One region of the Stenotrophomonas sp. CCNWLW162 genome, then DNA from elsewhere that is predicted to be linked to it. Evidence: predicted binding sites of a transcription regulator. Region 1 holds the regulator's gene; each other region holds the start of a gene.

Region 1 (5,733 bases):
CAGGCATTCCTCGCTGCTCAGGCGGGCAGCGGCTTCCGGATCGATCAGGCCCTTCTCGCGTGCCTTCGCGCGCAGCTTTTCCGGATCGATGCCGGCGCCATCGTCCTGTACCTCGATGCTGACGTAGTCGCCTTCCTGCTGCGCCGACAGGCGCACGTGGCCCATCCGAGGCTTGCCCTGGGCTTCACGCAGCTCGGGCGTTTCCACGCCATGGTCGATGGCGTTGCGGACCAGATGCACCAGCGGGTCGGCCAGGGCTTCGACCAGGTTGCGGTCGAGCTCGGTTTCGGCGCCGATCAGCTCAAGGTCCACTTCCTTCTTCAGCGAGCGGGCAACGTCGCGGGCGACCTTGGGGAAGCGCGAGAACACCTTGCCCACCGGCTGCATGCGGGTACGCATCACCGCCGACTGCAGGCGTGCGGTGGCGATGTCCAGCGTGGATACCGCACGGTCCAGCTCCTCGTCGCGCAGGCGCGCACGCAGGGTCTTCAAGCGATTGCGTGACAGCACCAGTTCGCCGATCAGGTTGACGATCGCATCCAGGCGCTTGGTATCCACGCGCACGGTGTGCTCGGCTTCGGCCAGTGGCTTGGCGGGCGGCTTGGCCGCCGGTGCGGGTGCGGCTGGGCGTGGCGCGGGCGGTGCCGCCGGCACTGCGGCGACCGGTTTGGTGCCGGGTGCGGCGCCACCGTGCAGCTGGTCGAGCAGGGCTTCGAACTCGTCTTCGCTGATCAGGCCGTCGTCGGCCTTCTTCGCCGGTGCGACCGCGGTCGGGGCTTTGCCGCCGTGCAGCTGGTCGAGCAGGGCCTCGAACTCATCGTCGGTGATCAGGTCACTGCCACCGGCGGCGGGCGCAGCGGCGGCCGCCGGGGCGGTGGCGCCACCGTGTACATCGAACTGCGCGATCAGCTCGGGGGGCGCGTAGCCCGGTTCGGTACCCGAGGACACCGCATCCAGCATCGACTGCAGGTAATCCAGCGATTGCTGGGCGGCATCGAAATGGTGGGCCTGCAGCACCGCCTGGCCGGCGCGCGCGGCGCCGAGGGCTTCTTCGGCGGCGTGGCACAGTTCAACCATGGCCGTCACGCCAAGGAAGCCGGCGCCACCCTTCAGCGTGTGGTAGCCGCGGAACACCGCATTGAGCTGGTCGCCGTCCTGGGGTGCCTGCTCCAGCGACACCAGCTGTTCGCCCAGGCGATCCAGGATTTCCTGCGCCTCGATGATGAAATCGGCAGTGATGTCGTCGGATACCGCGCTCATGCTTACAGCCCCAGATCCGACAACAGGTCGTCGGCGTCGTTCTGCGAGACCGCGTGGCGGTCCAGTCCCTTCAGTGCCGGTCCGGCCAGTTCCGGGTCGGAGCGATGCTGTTCCGGCGGCAGGCCGAGTGCGCCGAAGCCTTCGTGCACGCGGCGCACGATGCCGACCACGCGACGGATGATCTGCCCGGTCAGGTCCTGGTAGCTCTGGGTCAGAGCGATCTCGGTCAGGTTGTGGCGGATGCGCTCGAGCTGCGCGTCCTGGCCAGGCTGCAGGCCTTCGGCGCGCAGCTGTTCGGTCAGGCTGCGGCATTCCTCGGCCAGGTCCAGGGTGCGGTGGGTGGCCTGTTCGGTCATCGCCACCACGTGGTCCAGACGCGCGCAGGCGTCGTCCAGTTCGCCGGCTTCGTCAGGCACGGTCGGCAGCTCACCCAGCGCCTGTCCCAGCTCGCGGGCCAGCCGCGAAAGGCCGCTCATCATCGGCTGCGTGCGCAGTGCGACCAGCCCGTCGATGCGCTGCCGCCACGCGGCTTCGTCACCGGACTCGAGTGCGTCCAGGGCTTCCTGAAGGCGCAGGGCGAGGGCGTTCCTGTCGACCGTGGTATCCATCAGGCGCTGGCCGCCAGGCGTTCGAAGATCTTGCCGAGCTTCTCTTCCAGGGTCTGCGCGGTGAACGGCTTGATGATGTAGCCGTTCACGCCGCTCTGGGCGGCTTCGATGATCTGCTCGCGCTTGGCTTCGGCCGTCACCATAAGCACCGGCAGTGTCTTCAGCTTGGCATCGGCGCGGATCGCCTTGAGCAGTTCGATGCCGGTCATCACCGGCATGTTCCAGTCGGTGACCACGAAATCGAACGGCTGGCTCTGCAGCAGCGACAGCGCGGCATGCCCGTCCTCGGCTTCGGCGGTATTGGTGAAGCCCAGATCGCCCAGCAGGTTCTTGACGATCCGACGCATGGTCGAGAAGTCGTCGACGATCAGGATGCGCATGTTCTTGTTCAAAGCAGAGTTCCTTTGTTGTTCAGTCCGGGCGGCCGGGGGCAGCCGCCTCGGGCATGTTCATTCTTCGAGGCCGGCGTCCGCCGCCTCGAAAATCTTCAGTCGACCACGCAGGCGCAGCACTGCCTGGCCGTGGATCTGGCAGACCCGCGATTCACTTACGCCAAGCACCGCGCCGATCTCCTTCAGGTTCAGCTCCTGCTCGTAGTAGAGCGACAGCACCAGCTGCTCGCGCTCGGGCAGGTGGCCGATCGCCTTGCCCAGCTCGCGGCCGAACTCGCCGCGTTCCAGTACCTGCTGCGGGGTCGGGCCGCCCTGGGTGACGGTGTCCAGCTCGCCCTGGTCTTCGATGCGCGACTCCAGGCTCAGCACCTGGCCACGTGCGGCGTCTTCCATCAACCGCAGGTATTCGGGCAGCGGCATTTCCATCGCCGCGGCCACTTCGGTGGCGCTGGCGGCGCGGCCGCTGCTCTGCTCCAGGCGGCGGATGGTGGCGGCGGCATCACGAGCGCGGCGGTGCACTGAGCGGGGCACCCAGTCGCCACGGCGGATCTCGTCGATCATCGAGCCGCGGATGCGGATCGACGCATAGGTCTCGAACGAGGCGCCCTGGTCGGCGTCGTAGCTGCGCGAGGCTTCGATCAGGCCCATCATGCCGGCCTGGATCAGGTCATCGACCTCGACGCTGGCGGGTAGGCGCGCAGCCAGATGGTGGGCGATGCGCCGCACCAGGTCCGAATGCTGGGCGATGACTTCGTTCGCCGCCGAGCGCTGCACTTCCCTGTACTGGGCTGCGCCTTTCATGCCGTCACCCCACGCTGCTTGAGGATGCGTTCGAGGAAGAATTCGACGCCGCCACGCGGTTCGGTCGGCGCCTGCCAGCGCGCGGTACGGCGCGCGATCTCGGTGATCGCCAGCGCGGCCGGGCTGGACGGATAGGCCTTCACCACCGGCTGCTGGCGCTGCACCGACAGGCGCAGCCAATCGTCCTGCGGAACGCAGCCGAGGTAGTTCAGCGAGACATCGGCGAGGAACTTCTCGCAGACACGGGTCAGCTTTTCGTACAGCACGCGGCCCTCGTTGGGGTCGCGCACCATGTTGGCCACCACCTGGATGCGGTCCACGCCACGCTCGCGCGACAGCACCTTGATCAGTGCGTAGGCGTCGGTGATCGAGGCCGGCTCGTCACAGACCACCACCACGGTGTCCTGTGCGGCCTGGCAGAAGGTCAGTACGCCATCGTTGATGCCGGCGGCGGTGTCCACCACCATGATGTCCAGCTCGCGTTCCAGCTCGGAGAACACGTTGACCAGGCCGACGTGCTCGGCCGGGGCCAGCTCGGCCATGTGGCGGCGGCCGGACGCGGCAGGGACCACCAGCACGCCGTTCGGGCCTTCGACGATGACGTCATCCAGCGAGCAGCGGCCGGCGACCAGATCGGCCAGGGTAAAGGTGGGGTTCAGTCCCAGGATCACGTCGATGTTGGCCAGGCCGAGGTCGGCGTCCAGCAGCAGCGTGCGCTTGCCCATGCCGGCCAGCGCCACGGCCAGGTTGGCGGACACATTCGTCTTGCCCACGCCGCCCTTGCCGCCAGTGACCGCAATGGTGCGCACAGGGCCGAGCGGCTCGCTGCGGGTGGCCGACAGCGGGAAGGTCTTGGTCAGCTTGGCGTACTCACGCGACGGCATGGTTCAACTCCGGGTTGCAGGGCATATCGGCCGCGCGGCGCAAATCTTCAAGGCGAAGTACGAGATTGGCTGCACTGGCCCGGTGCAGGTCCTCCGGAACGTCCTGGCCGTCGGTCACCCAGGTGATCGGCAGGGCGTGGTCCACGGCCACCGACAGGGCGTTGCCGAAGCGGCCGGTTTCGTCCAGCTTGCTCAGCACCAGGCCCTGCAGGTTGGCCGCGCCGAAGCGGCGGACCACCTCGTCCATGTCGCCGAAGCTGGTGTTGGCTGGAAGCACCAGCAGGGTGCGGACCTGGCGGGCGGCACGCAGCCACTGCAGCTGGGCGGCCAGGGCACGGTCGCGCGGGCCCAGGCCGGCGGTGTCGATCAGCACCAGCTTGTAGTCCTTCAGGCGTTCCAGCAGCTGGTCCAGGTCGGTGCCGCTGTTGGCCTCATGCACCGCGATGCCGAGCTGGCGGCCGTAACCGTACAGCTGCTCGCGGGCACCGATGCGGGTGGTGTCGGTGGTGACCAGGGCGACATCGCGCGGGGCGTGCTTCTCGGCGAAGCGCGAGGCCAGCTTGGCGATGGTGGTGGTCTTGCCGGCGCCGGTCGGGCCGACGAGAGCGATCACGCCGCCTTCCTCCAGCGGGTCGACCGGAGCGATCGGCAGCTTGCGCGAGATCAGCCCGAGCATCAGGCCGCGGCCGCGGTGCGCATCGGTCTCCAGCGGGATCTGCATGGCCACGTCGCGGGTCAGGCCGGCGTCGAAGCCGTACTCGTCCATCAGGTCCAGTGCAGTGGCGCGCACCGGGCAGCCACGCAGGCGCTCGTCGGTGAAGCGGTTCATCTCGCGCTCGATCACCTGGCGCATGCCGGCCACTTCCTGGCGCAGCTGTCGGATCTCGGCATCGTCCTGGGCGACCACGGTCAGCACCGGGGCTGGTGCAAGGGTCGGTTCCGGGGCGGTGTCGATGGTTGCGTCCGCCATCGACGGTTCGTCGGCGAAGGTCTGCGACTGCGCGTCGGCCACAACGCTGGCCGGCAGCGGCAGCGGCGGCGGCTGCACCGCCACGGCCGGGGCCGGGCTTTGCTGATGCTCGGCATGCGGCGGATCGATCTGGAAGCGCGCACGGTTGGCCGGGATGATCACGGCGGGTGCAGCGACAGCGTCGGCGACGGCGTCTGCGAACGGGCCGAAGGCCTGTTCCGCACGCGCCGGTTCGTTGACGGCAGCACGCGCCAGGGTTGCGGCGAAGCCGGTGCTGCCGCGGGTCGGCACGATCTCGTCGGCGCTGTCCAGGGTGCGGCCGGTGGCACCGACGGCGGCGCGGGCCAGCGCGGCAACGGCCGAGGTGGTCGCAGCCACCGGTTCCGGTGCCGGGGTGGCACTGCGGCGACGGGTCACTGCAGCGATCACCGCGTCGGCGGCATTGCGCGGCTTTGGTACCGGCGGCGGGGCGATGTCACGACGCGAGGCTTCCAGTGCACGCTGCACGGCGCTCTCGTCGTAGTTGGCGGCGGCAACGATCTCGATGCCTTCCTCGATCCGGCGGTTGGACAGGATCACGGCGTCAGGACCATGTTCCTTGCGCACCAGGTTCATGGCCGAGCGCATGTCGGCGGCAACGAATCGTTTGATTTTCATGCTGTGGTCACGGGACGAAGACGGCGGGGTGGCGGTCGGAGAACTCGGGTGGTCGGTGGTCTGCACGGTGCGGGTTCCCCTTGGTATCTGTCTGTTGCGTTGGTTCGAAAGTGGTGTCTGTTTTCTGGCGCATCGGAGGGCGGCGTCAGCTGATCGTTCCG
Region 2 (5,733 bases), on a different contig from region 1:
ACCACCTGCAGCCCGGCCTGCTGCAGCAGCTGTTCAAAGCTGTCGTCGGTGTACTTGTGGCTGTACTCCACGCGGATCGGTTCATCGGCGGCAAAGTGGAAAGTGCGGCCGTCCAGATGCACATCCTGCGCCCAGCGGCTGACCAGATCGGTCTCGATGCGCAGCCGCGCGGTGCTGTAGCAGGCGCGGTGGCGGAAGCCGTCGAGGTCGAAGTCGCTGCCGATCTCGCGGTTGAGCCGGGCCAGCAGGTTGAGAGTGAACGCGGCGGTGACACCCTGCGCATCGTTGTAGGCCGCTTCGATCAGCGCCGGGTCCTTGTGCAGGTCGATGCCGACCAGGGCCAGCCCGTCACGGCCCATGGTCTGGCGCATCGCGCGCAGCAGTGCGACCGCGTCTTCGCCTTCAAAGTTGCCCAGTGTGGAACCGGGGAAGAACAACAGGCGTCGCGCGGGTTCGCGCTCGGGCATGGGCACGGTCACAGGGCTGGTGAAGTCGGCACAGACCGGCAGCATCTCGACCTGGGGCAGCGCCGGGGCCAGATGGTCGATGCTGGACAGCAGTGCGGCGCGTGAGATTTCGATCGGTGTGTAGGCCACCGGGTCGTGCAGGGCGGCCAGCAGCAGCGCGGTCTTGCGGCCGCTGCCGCTGCCCAGTTCCACCACGTGCAGGCGCGGGCCGACGCTGCGGGCAATGTCCGGCAGCACGCGCTTCAGCAGGGCCAGCTCGGTGCGCGTGGGGTAGTACTCGGGGGTCTGGGTGATCTGCTCGAACAGGCGCGATCCACGTGCGTCGTAGAAGTACTTGGACGGCAGCTGCCGCAGCGAACGTGAGAGCCCGGTCACCGCGTCGGCCAGGATCTGTTGGCGGCCGGGAGTGAGATCGGTCAGTGCCTGCAGCGCGTCATGCACGGTGCTCATGTAAGGTCCCTGGCCAGGCGCAGCCCAGAGAACTGCCAGCGCGCCGGTGGCATGAAGAAGTTGCGGTAGCTGGCGCGCACATGTCCGCGCGGCGTGGCGCAGCTCCCGCCGCGCAGCACCCACTGCCCGCACATGAACTTGCCGTTGTACTCACCCAGGTTTCCAGCAAATGGGCGGAAGCCGGGGTAGGCGCCATAGGCCGATTGGGTCCATTCCCATACATCGCCGAACAGCTGCCGCAGTCCACTGCCCTGCCCCGCCTGCGGGTGCAGGTGGTCATCCTCTGCGAAGTGGCCGCTGACCGGTTGCGACGTCGCAGCCGCTTCCCATTCGAACTCGCTGGGCAGGCGCGCGCCGGCCCAGCGGGCGCAGGCATCAGCCTCGTAGTAGCTGAGGTGGCAGACCGGCGCGTGCGGATCCAGCTCACGCCAACCGCCGAGGGTGTATTCGCGCTGCAGAGCGTCATCCCAGTACAGCGGGTGCTGCCAGCCCTCGGCTTCGCGCAGCGCCCAGCCTTCGCTGAGCCACCAGCGCGGCTCCCGGTAACCACCGGCCTCGATGAAGGCGAGGTATTCGGCATTGCTGAGCGGGCGCTCGGCCAGGGCGTGGGCGGGCAGCAGCACGCGGTGCGCTGGCGATTCGTTGTCGTACGCGAACGCGGCCTGCTGCGGCCAGGCTGCGGCGCCGACGGTGACGATGCGCTCGGGTGACTCGATCCAACCCTGAGCGCCGGCGCTGCTTGCGGTGGGTTGCAGGTCTTCGCGATACGGCGGCTGCAGCGGATTGCACCAGAACGCATGCTTGATGTCGGTGAGCAGCAGCTCCTGATGCTGCTGCTCATGCTGCAGTCCCAGCTGCAGGTGCTGCAGCGCCTGCTCATCAAGGTCGCCTGCCGTCAGGCGTGCCTGTACCTGCGCATCGACCTGCTGCCGGTAGTCGCGCACCTGCTGCAGCGAGGGTCGCGACAGCAGCCCACGCTGCGGCCGCGCATGCGCCGGGCCGATGCTCTTGTAGTAGCTGTTGAACAGATAGTCCCAGGCCGGGTCATGCGCCGGTGTGGTGGCGAGTCCCGCCAGCACGAAGCGCTCGAAGAACCAAGTGGTATGGGCCAGATGCCACTTGCTCGGGCTGGCGTCGGCCATGCTCTGCAGCATGGCGTCCTCGGCACTGAGCGGTGCGGCCAGCTGCAGGCTGCGCGCCCGGATGCGGGCGAACTGGTGGGCGAGATCGTGCTGCGGGGCAGCGACGGCGGCGGGTACGCTGTCCATGCGCGCAGCATCGGCGCAGAACGGTGAGTGCGATGTCATGGTTCGGCGTCACTTTGTTCACATGGGTAAGCCACCCGCATTCAAGATGCAGGCACGAACGCCGCTAACGGCAATGCTGCGGCCGCGTCGTCACCGCGCTGGAATTCCTGCTTGCCCCTGCATCCGCTCCGCCAGCCTGCGCATTACCTGTTCGTGCTGCCCGCCATGCTGGTCGCCGTGGTGCTGTGCACCGCATTGGGTGCTGAAGACGTGGCCAGTCCCGCCCAGCGCATCCTGCCCTGGCTGCTGGCCTGCCTCGGCGCGGGGCTGGCCCTGCTCTACCATCAGATGCGCGCGCTGTGCCTGCTACTGCTGGTGGCGGTGGTGTTTGCGCTACTGCACCACGATGTCGCTGGCTACCTGCGCAGTGGCCATGTCACCGCACTGACGCCGCTTCGCTTCCACGCCATCTCAACCTGGTTGCCGCTGTTGTTCGCCGGACTGGCGTTGTGGCCGGAGCGCGGGCGCCGACGCCACGACCTGTTGCTGCGTGGTATTGCCAGTGGCACCGCGCTTCTGATCTTCCTCCTGCTGGCGGCACAACAACCGCGTGGCATGCACGACCTGCTGTCGAACCGCCATTGGAGCTGGATTCCGGCCGACTGGAACGCGCTGGCACAACTGCCGGCGCTGCTGTTCCTGCTGGCCACCGCTGCGCTGGGCTGGCAGGCCTGGCGGCACCCGCGCCCGCTGCATACGTCGATGCTGCTTGCGATGCTGTGCCTGTGGTGGATGCTGCCGCGGGTGTTCCTGCAGCCGGTGCTGCTGCCGGCGCTGAGCTGCGCCGCCCTGCTGCTGGTGCTGGGTGCGATGCTGCAGGAATCCTTCCACATGGCGTTCCGCGACGAACTGACCGGCCTGCCGGGGCGCCGCGTGTTCAACGAAACCCTGCAACGGGCACGCGGCACCTACAGCATCGCGATGGTGGACGTAGACCACTTCAAATCGTTCAACGATACCCATGGCCACGACACCGGCGACGACGTGCTGCGCCTGGTAGCCTCGCGGCTGGCGCGGGTGGGTGACGGCGGCCGCGCGTTCCGCTATGGCGGCGAGGAGTTCGCGGTGGTGTTCCTGGACCGCCCTGCGGCGGCCTGCATGGATGCCGTGGAGGCGCTGCGGCAGAGCATCGAGGACACCCGCATGCAGCTGCGCGACCGCAGCACCCGCAGCCGCGATGACGAAGCCGGCCGCCAGCAGCGCGGACGCGGTGGCAGCGGCCAGGTCGTGCAGGTGACGGTGAGCATCGGCCTGGCCGACAGTCGTGTGGACCGGCGACCGATGGCGGTGGTCAAGGCCGCCGACCAGGCGCTGTACGCGGCCAAGGACGGGGGCCGCAACCAGGTGCACGCGCAGGCCGGCCAGCGCGTGCTGGCCATGCGTGGCGGCTGAGGCTCAGACCGCGTCGAGGTAGTACCAGCGGCCGTCGATGCGCAGGAAGCGGCTGTGTTCGGTCATCTTCACCGCGCTGCCGCCGCCGATGCGGTAGCGCGCGGTGAAGCGGACGTCGGCGCTGTCGGCACCGGTAACGGTGTGCTCGTGCACGGTCAGGCCCAGCCAATGCGTGCGCTGGCCCGGCGCATCGTCCAGCGTCAGCTCGGCCGGACGCGTGTCCGGGTGCCAGGTCTGGCGCAGGTAGTCGGCCAGACCCCGCACGTAGGCGCTGTAACGCGAACGCATCAGGCGCTCGGCATCGGGCGCGGCCTCGCCGGCGTGAAAACGGCCGCAGCAGGCGGTGTAGTCGGCGGCCAGGCCGCAGGGACAGGGATCGGCGGGTTTTCGGCTCATGCCGGCATTGTCGCCGGGTTGCATGGATTGATCCACGCGCGGCACGGGTCAGCTGATGCAGGACAGGCGTATGCTGTCGCGCCCCCCACCTTGATTGATCGCCGTGCTGGAACTGGTTCCCCCTGAGTTGTGGTGGCTGGTGGTGATCGCCTTCATCGCCGGCCTTGTGGATGCCGCCGTCGGTGGCGGTGGCCTGGTGCAGCTGCCCGGCCTGTTCACGGTGCTGCCGCAGCAGACGCCGGCGATGCTGTTCGGTACCAACAAGTTCAGCTCGATGTTCGGCACGGGTGCAGCGGCCTGGCGCTATGCACGCAATGTGCGCTTCCCGTGGAAGCCGGTGCTGTTCGCGGCTGGCACGGCCTTCATCTTCTCCTTCGCCGGGGCCACCGCGGTTAGCCTGCTGCCCAAGGATGCGGTGCGCCCGCTGGTACTGGTGCTGCTGATCGCGATGCTGGCTTACACGCTTTGGAAGAAGGATTTCGGTGCACTGCACCGGCCGCAGGAGATCGGCCGCCGCGAGCTGGCCATCGCACTGGCCATTGGTGCGGCGATCGGCTTCTACGATGGCTTTTTCGGGCCGGGTACGGGCAGCTTCCTGATCTTCCTGTTCGTGCGCTTCTTCGGCCTGGATTTCCTGCGCGCATCGGCCGCGTCGAAGGTGGTGAACCTGGCGACCAATGTGGCGGCGATCTCGTTCTTCGTGCCGACCGGCAACATCCTGTGGCTGTTCGCGCTGCCGATGGCGGCGGCCAACATCATTGGATCGGTGGTGGGCACGCGGTTGGCGCTGAAGGGTGGTACGCCGTTCATCCGCAAGCTGTTCGTGGGGCTGGTGGTGGTGCTGATCGCGCGGATGGCGTGGGATACGTTGCGCGGAGCGTGAATGCGGTTGCCGGCCAGCGGCCGGCACTACCGGGCCATGAACCCCGCCATGGGTAGTGCCGGCCGCTGGCCGGCATTCCCATTCAATCGGCCAGGTCAGGCCTCCGCTTCTTCCGGTTCGTTGGCCTGCTGGCGGCTGCGCTCGGGCAGCTTCAGGCGCTTGCCCTCTTCGTCGTACTCGATCAGCAGCACGCCGGAGTCGTGGCGGCCGCTGATTTCGACGAAGCAGGCGCCACCGATGAACGGTTCCAGCGTCATCACCGACTTCAACGGGGTGGCCACCACCATCTGGAAGCCGAAGTTGTCGAAGATGTTCATCGCCAGTGCGGTGAACTCGTTGTCGGCCTTGTCGAAGGCTTCGTCGAGCACGACCGCGGCATAGCTGGGCAGCTGGCTGTCGGCGCCGCCGAGCTGGTAGCGCAGGGCAGCCGCCAGGCAGGTGGTGGCCAGCTTCTGGCGCTGGCCACCGGACTTGCCGGCACCGCTGCGGTAGATCTCGACCTGCTGGCGCGTCTCCGCATCCAGCTCGACGCCGATGAACTCCACGTGCATGCGCACGTCCAGCACCAGCTCGCGCCAGCGCTTGTCTTCGCCTTCCTGTGAACCCAGGCGGTTGACCAGCTGGCGCAGCACGGTGAACTGCGATTCGGCCAGCTCGCGCTGCTCGGTCTGCTGCTGCGACAACACTTCGCGCAGCTGCAGATGGAACTCGCCGACTTCCGGCAGGCGGCGGTCGCTCAGTTCGATGGTCAGCAGCGTGCCGCGGTTGAACGGCACCTGTTCCAGGCTGGCATTCACTTCGTCCAGGCGCTGGCCGATCGACTTGCGGGCCTCGGCGC
Region 3 (5,733 bases), on a different contig from region 1:
CGACGGCACAGGCCACGAGCTGTTCGACCGCCGGGTGGGCGATCCGCGCAACCCGATGGATGCCGGCTGGGTGGGCGTGCATGGCAACGTCGCCGTCACCATCGATCTCGGCCAGCGCCGGCAGGTGGACTGGATTGGCCTGCACACGATGACACGCCCCGCCTGGGGCATTCTCACTCCCACCTCTGTGGAAGTGATGTGTGCCGAGCCGGGCACGCCTGCCGTAAAGATCGGCGCGCTGTCAGCGCCCTTCACCCAGGCCGGGCTGAGCGCTTCAACCGAAGAGGAATACGTGCTGGGCAACGTGGCGCCGCTGGCCGCGCAGTGCCGCACACTGGAGCTACGCGTGGCCAATGGCAGCTGGACCTTCCTCAGTGAAATCGAGATGGCGGCGGAGCAGTAAGGGCGTCAGCGCACGCGCCCATCGCGCAGTCGCTGCGCGAAGGGTCGCTGCTCAAGCGCTTGCAGCGTGTCGCGCAGCACCTGCTCCAACGACTGCCCGAGATCGACGTCCAGGCTGCGTGCCGCGCGCGCCGTCGCCTGCCACTGCGCCTGCAGCGCCGGCAGCGACTGCAGTGCATGCGGGCTCAGTTGCAGGATGCGCTCGCGGCTGTCTTCGCCGACGGCGGTGTGCAGCCAGCCGTCGCGCACCATCGCTGAAACCGTCTGGCTGAGCGCCGAATGGCTGAGCCCGCAGGCCAGCGCCAGGTCCTTGATACGGCAGGGCCCCTGCGCCATCAGCGTGCGCAGCACCGGCGTGTAACGCGGCCGGTAGTCCAGTTGCAGATCGCGATAGGCTTGCTCGACGGCCGGGTCGAGCTGATCAAGAAGAGCACGTAGCAGGGTGCCCAGGGTGGCATGTTGGAGATCCATGGTCGTGATGATATATAAGCACTTACATATCATCAATGCGGGGTGGGGCATGGCGGTTTCGTGGATGCTTGGCGCGCTGCTGGCAGCCTCCTGCCCTGCACAGGAGGCGGTGCTGCAGGCGGCGGCCACGGCCATACAGGCGCAGTACCTGGACGCGGCGGAAGGTGCCCGCATCGCCGATGCCCTGCGTGGTTGGTCGAACGAACAGCGCTACGCCGATGCGTGTGCGGATCCGAAGGCCTTCAGCTTGCGCCTGAACCAGGACCTGGACGTATTCGATGGCCATTTCCACGTCGAGCGGGTGGATGCCAGCGCCGGACAGGACGATTGGCTGATGGCCTGGCGCGCCGACGCCCGCAGCAACGGTGCAGGCGTGCGCGAGGTAAAGGTGCTGGAGGGCAATATCGGTTACCTGCGGCTGAGCACTTTCTATCCGCTCGACCTGGCCAGGCCGAAGCTGTCTGCTGCCTTCACCCTGCTGGCCGACACCGATGGGCTGGTGCTGGATCTGCGCCAGAACGGCGGCGGTGATGACGGCAGCGCCGACCTGCTGGTGCGTACCTTGCTGGATGCGAACATCACCCAGGTGCAGGCACTGGAGCAGCGTGGCCGACGTACCCCGGTGCCGTTGCCACCGGCGAGCCTGCCGGCGTACCTGAAGCCGCTGGTGGTACTGATCGACCGCCGCACCGGCTCGGCTGCCGAATATGTCGCCTTTTCGTTGCAGGCGCTGGGTCGCGCGCGCATCGTTGGCAGCCGCAGTGGCGGTGCCGCACATATGTTCGATGATCCTGTGCTGCTGCCGGATGGCTATCAGATCAGCATTCCGGACCGGCAACCGATCAATCTCCGCACCGGTGGCAACTGGGAGCGCACCGGTGTCAGGCCCGACGTCGCCGGTGGTGACGATCCACTGTTCGTCGCCCGTCAGTTGTTGGCCATGCCGGCGTCGTCAAGATGAACGCACAATTGCAACCATGCCCTATCGCAGACGACATGCAGCGTGCCTAGAATCGATGCATCCCGGTAGTTCCCGGGCGCTTCGAGTGAATGGACTCAATGAAGATTCTGTTGACCGGCAGTTCCGGGCGGATCGGGCGCGCGATCTTCGGCGCGTTGGCGGCGGCCCATGAAGTGGTGGGGCTGGATCGCAGTCCGTTCGCCACTACGCGCATCATTGCCGATGTCACCGATCGTCAGGCGGTCACGCGGGCGGTGCAGGGTGTCGACGCGGTCATCCATACCGCGGCGCTGCATGCCCCGCACGTCGGGCTGGTGCCGGATGCGGTGTTCCAGCAGATCAACGTGGACGCCACCGCACACCTGCTGCAGGCCGCGCGCGAGGCCGGTGCACGGCGCTTCGTGCTGACCAGCACCACCGCCCTGTACGGTCACGCGGTGGTGGCCGGCGGCTGCCGCTGGATCGACGAGGACACCGAGCCCCTGCCGCGCACCATCTACCATCGCACCAAGCTGCAGGCAGAGGCCCTGGCCGAAGCTGCAACCGCGCCGGATTTCAGTGTGCGCGTGCTGCGCATGGGCCGTTGCTTCCCGGAACCGCCCGAGCGCATGGCGATGTTCCGCCTGCACCGTGGCATCGACGCGCGCGACGTGGCCAGCGCGCACGCCGCGCTGCTGCTGGATGAAGGCGCTGCCTTCGCCCGCTATCTCGCCTGTGCACCGACCCCGTTCCGGCGCGAGGACTGCCTGGAGCTGGCCACCCAGCCGCGCAACGTGCTGGCCCGGCGCGCGCCACAGCTGCTGGCCGAGTTCGAACGCCGCCGTTGGCCGCTGCCGCTGAGCATCGATCGCGTCTACGACAGTGCCCGTATGCGGCGGGCGTTGGGGTGGCAGCCGCGCTTCGGCCCGGACGATGTCTTGCAGCAGTACGCGGCTGGCAGCATCGAAGTGCTGCCGCGGGCGGAATGGATCAAGGACCGCGTGGCCGAATAGGGCGGCAGCAGGGCGGGTTCCTGACCCGACCCTGAGTACGTTCAGCAATGTGCAGGACGGCCGCCTCAACCTCGTTGGCGGGCGGCCGCTAACCCGGTGCGCTTCCTGTGCTGGGCCCGGCCCGGCGACCGGTGGCCTGCGCGATGGATCGCGCGCCTGCGCGGTGCCCTCGCGGTGCCGGTCGTCCTGAACTGCCTTGCGGATCCTTCCATGCCTTCTTCCCGCTCCGTCGCCGCCCGCCGCCCGGGCAGCATCGCCCACAAGCTGATGCTCGGCACCGCCGTGATCGCGCTGCTGTGCTTCGGCCTGACCGCGTTCCTGATCTATCGCCAGGCCAGCGCCAGCCTGGTCAATGCCTCGCGCCAGACCATGGCCAGCGAAGCCACCGCCGAGGCACGCCAGGTCGCGGCCGACCTCGGCACGGCTTTCGCCAGCAACGATGCCATGGTTGAAAGCGTGCTGGCCCAGCGTGCCCGTGGCGACGTGCCCGATCGCGCCAGCCTGGCGGCGGTGCTCGGCGAACAGCTGCGTACCCATCCGGAATGGCTGGGCAAGAGCACCATGTGGGAAGCTGATGCCTTCGATGGCAAGGATGCCGAGTTCGTCAACACCGAGGCGCACGATGCCACAGGTCGCTACATGAGCTACTGGGCCTGGCACGATGGCACGCCGCAGCAGTCGACGATGACCGACTACACCGAGACCGCCAGCGGCTCCGGCGACTGGTACATGGTACCCAGCCGCGACAAGCTGGCGAAGGTGAGCGAGCCCTACGCCTATGACATCGGCGGCCAGCAGGTGCTGATGAGCACGCTGAGTACGCCGATCGTCGAAAACGGTACGTTCCTCGGCGTGTTTACCGTCGACTTCTCGCTGGCCGCGCTGCAGAAGCACCTGGCCACGCTGAAGCCGATGGGCGCCGGCCGCGTCGAGCTGCTCTCGCCCAATGGCGTGGTGCTGGCTTCGGCCAATCCCGCTGAAATCGGCAAGCCGCGCAGCGATGCACTGACCCGCAGCATGCTGGCCGACATCGCCGCCGACCGCCGCTTCGAAGCCTTCACCCCGGATGCGGCCGGCAACGTGCGTGTGTACGTACCGCTGCGCGTGGGCGATGCCCCGCAGCGCTTCGCACTGGGCGTGGTGATGCCGCATGCGGTGATCGTGGCAGAGGCGCGCCAGCTGCTGTGGCTGACCTTGCTGGTCGGTGTGGTGGCCGCCTTGACCCTCAGTGCGGGTGTCTACGTGCTGCTGCGCCGCCTGGCGATCCGGCCGCTGGCCGAAGCGGTGCGCGTAGCCGGCGATGTCGCCGCGGGCAAGCTGGACAGTGCGCTGCCGACGCGCAGCAATGACGAAGTGGGGCGCCTGCTGGAGGCGATGCAGGGCATGCGCGGCCAGCTGCAGTCGGTGATGGCCGCGCAGTCCGAAATGGCGCGTCGCCACGATGCCGGCGAGCTCAGCTACCGCATGGACGCCTCTGTATTCCCCGGCGAGTACGGCCGCATGGTGGCCGACAGCAACCAGCTGGTAGCCTCCAGCAATGCGGTCACCCAGCGCCTGGTCGAGGTGATGCAGCGCTACGCAGTGGGTGACCTCAGCGTGGACATGGAAGCATTGCCGGGCGAGAAGGCAGTGTTCAGCGCCGCGATGGCCACCACCAAGAGCAATCTGGCGGCGATCAACGATCAGATCCAGCAGCTGGCTGCTGCAGCCGCTGCCGGTGACTTCGCGGTGCGCGGCGACGCCCTGCGCTTCGACCACGATTTCCGCCGCATGGTCGAAACCCTCAATACCATGATGGAGGTCAGCGACCACAACCTGGCCGAGCTGTCGACGCTGCTGCGCGCGATCGCCGCCGGCGATCTGAGCGCGCGCATGCAGGGTGACTTCCATGGGGTGTTCGCGGTGATGCGCGACGATGCCAACAGCACCGTGCAGCAGCTGACCCGGATCGTTGGCCAGATCCAGCAGTCGGCCGCCAGCATCCGCCTGGCCGCCGGTGAGATTGCCGCCGGCAACAGTGACCTGTCACGCCGCACCGAGCAGCAGGCGGCGAATCTGGAAGAAACCGCCGCTTCGATGGAAGAACTGACCTCCACCGTGCGTCAGAACGCCGACCACGCGCTGCAGGCCAATACCCTGGCGGGCTCCGCTGCAGGTGTCGCCAGTGAAGGTGGCCAGGTGGTCAGCCAGGTGGTGCAGACCATGGAGCAGATCGAGGCCTCCTCGCAGCGCATTGCCGAGATCATTTCGGTGATCGATGGCATCGCCTTCCAGACCAACATCCTGGCACTGAACGCGGCAGTGGAGGCAGCACGCGCCGGTGAGCAGGGCCGTGGCTTCGCTGTGGTCGCCAGTGAAGTGCGCGCGCTGGCCCAGCGTTCGGCGGGTGCTGCCAAGGAGATCAAGGGGCTGATCGACGCATCGGTGGCACAGGTCGGTGCCGGAGCGCAGCTGGTACACGGCGCCGGACGCACCATGCAGGAGATCGTTGGCCAGGTCGGCCGGGTCAACGAGATCATGGCCGAGATCTCGGCGGCGTCGCGCGAGCAGTCGGCGGGCATCGAGCAGGTCAACCAGACCGTGGTGCAGATGGACGAGACCACCCAGCAGAACGCTGCGCTGGTGGAGGAAGCCAGCGCCGCAGCGCGGGCGATGGAAGAACAGGCCGAGCAGCTGGCGGTGGCGGTATCGCGCTTCCGGCTGCAGGCCGAGCCGGTAGCCGCGGCACGCTACGCGGCCTGAGCCGCGGCTGGCACAAATGAAGACGCCCGGCAAAAGCCGGGCGTCCTTGTTTCAGCTTGCTGGCATGCCGGTACCGGGTCCGGCAATCGCAATCGTTCAGAACATGCCTTCGAAGGGGTTCCAGCTGGCTTTGCCCTTCACCTGCTCCAGGTAGTAGCTGTAGTT

Evidence for each region. The regulator FliA, encoded in region 1, starts transcription of late flagellar genes. The targets are predictions, from matches to a motif close to TAAAGTTTNNCNNNCNNNGGCCGATAA.
Region 2: a site for FliA is predicted at 2,266-2,292, ahead of V9K93_RS18575 (GGDEF domain-containing protein). Genes of this name have one in related genera too.
Region 3: a site for FliA is predicted at 2,892-2,918, ahead of V9K93_RS06380 (methyl-accepting chemotaxis protein). Genes of this name have one in related genera too.

What each region holds. Positions count from the first base shown of each region.
Region 1 is NZ_JBBCBL010000003.1:259,631-265,363, reverse strand. It holds gene V9K93_RS10080 (chemotaxis protein CheA) at 1-1,260, opposite strand, end outside; gene V9K93_RS10075 (protein phosphatase CheZ) at 1,263-1,868, opposite strand; gene cheY (chemotaxis response regulator CheY) at 1,868-2,260, opposite strand; gene V9K93_RS10065 (RNA polymerase sigma factor FliA) at 2,318-3,061, opposite strand; gene V9K93_RS10060 (MinD/ParA family ATP-binding protein) at 3,058-3,945, opposite strand; gene flhF (flagellar biosynthesis GTPase FlhF) at 3,932-5,572, opposite strand; gene flhA (flagellar biosynthesis protein FlhA) at 5,718-5,733, opposite strand, start outside.
Region 2 is NZ_JBBCBL010000008.1:137,818-143,550, reverse strand. It holds gene egtD (L-histidine N(alpha)-methyltransferase) at 1-917, opposite strand, end outside; gene egtB (ergothioneine biosynthesis protein EgtB) at 914-2,185, opposite strand; gene V9K93_RS18575 (GGDEF domain-containing protein) at 2,336-3,616, shown strand; gene V9K93_RS18570 (YchJ family protein) at 3,620-4,012, opposite strand; gene V9K93_RS18565 (sulfite exporter TauE/SafE family protein) at 4,116-4,895, shown strand; gene V9K93_RS18560 (ATP-binding protein) at 4,991-5,733, opposite strand, start outside.
Region 3 is NZ_JBBCBL010000002.1:300,365-306,097, reverse strand. It holds gene V9K93_RS06400 (DUF4434 domain-containing protein) at 1-403, shown strand, start outside; gene V9K93_RS06395 (MarR family winged helix-turn-helix transcriptional regulator) at 409-873, opposite strand; gene V9K93_RS06390 (S41 family peptidase) at 923-1,834, shown strand; gene V9K93_RS06385 (NAD-dependent epimerase/dehydratase family protein) at 1,933-2,826, shown strand; gene V9K93_RS06380 (methyl-accepting chemotaxis protein) at 3,037-5,568, shown strand; gene V9K93_RS06375 (DUF2628 domain-containing protein) at 5,665-5,733, opposite strand, start outside.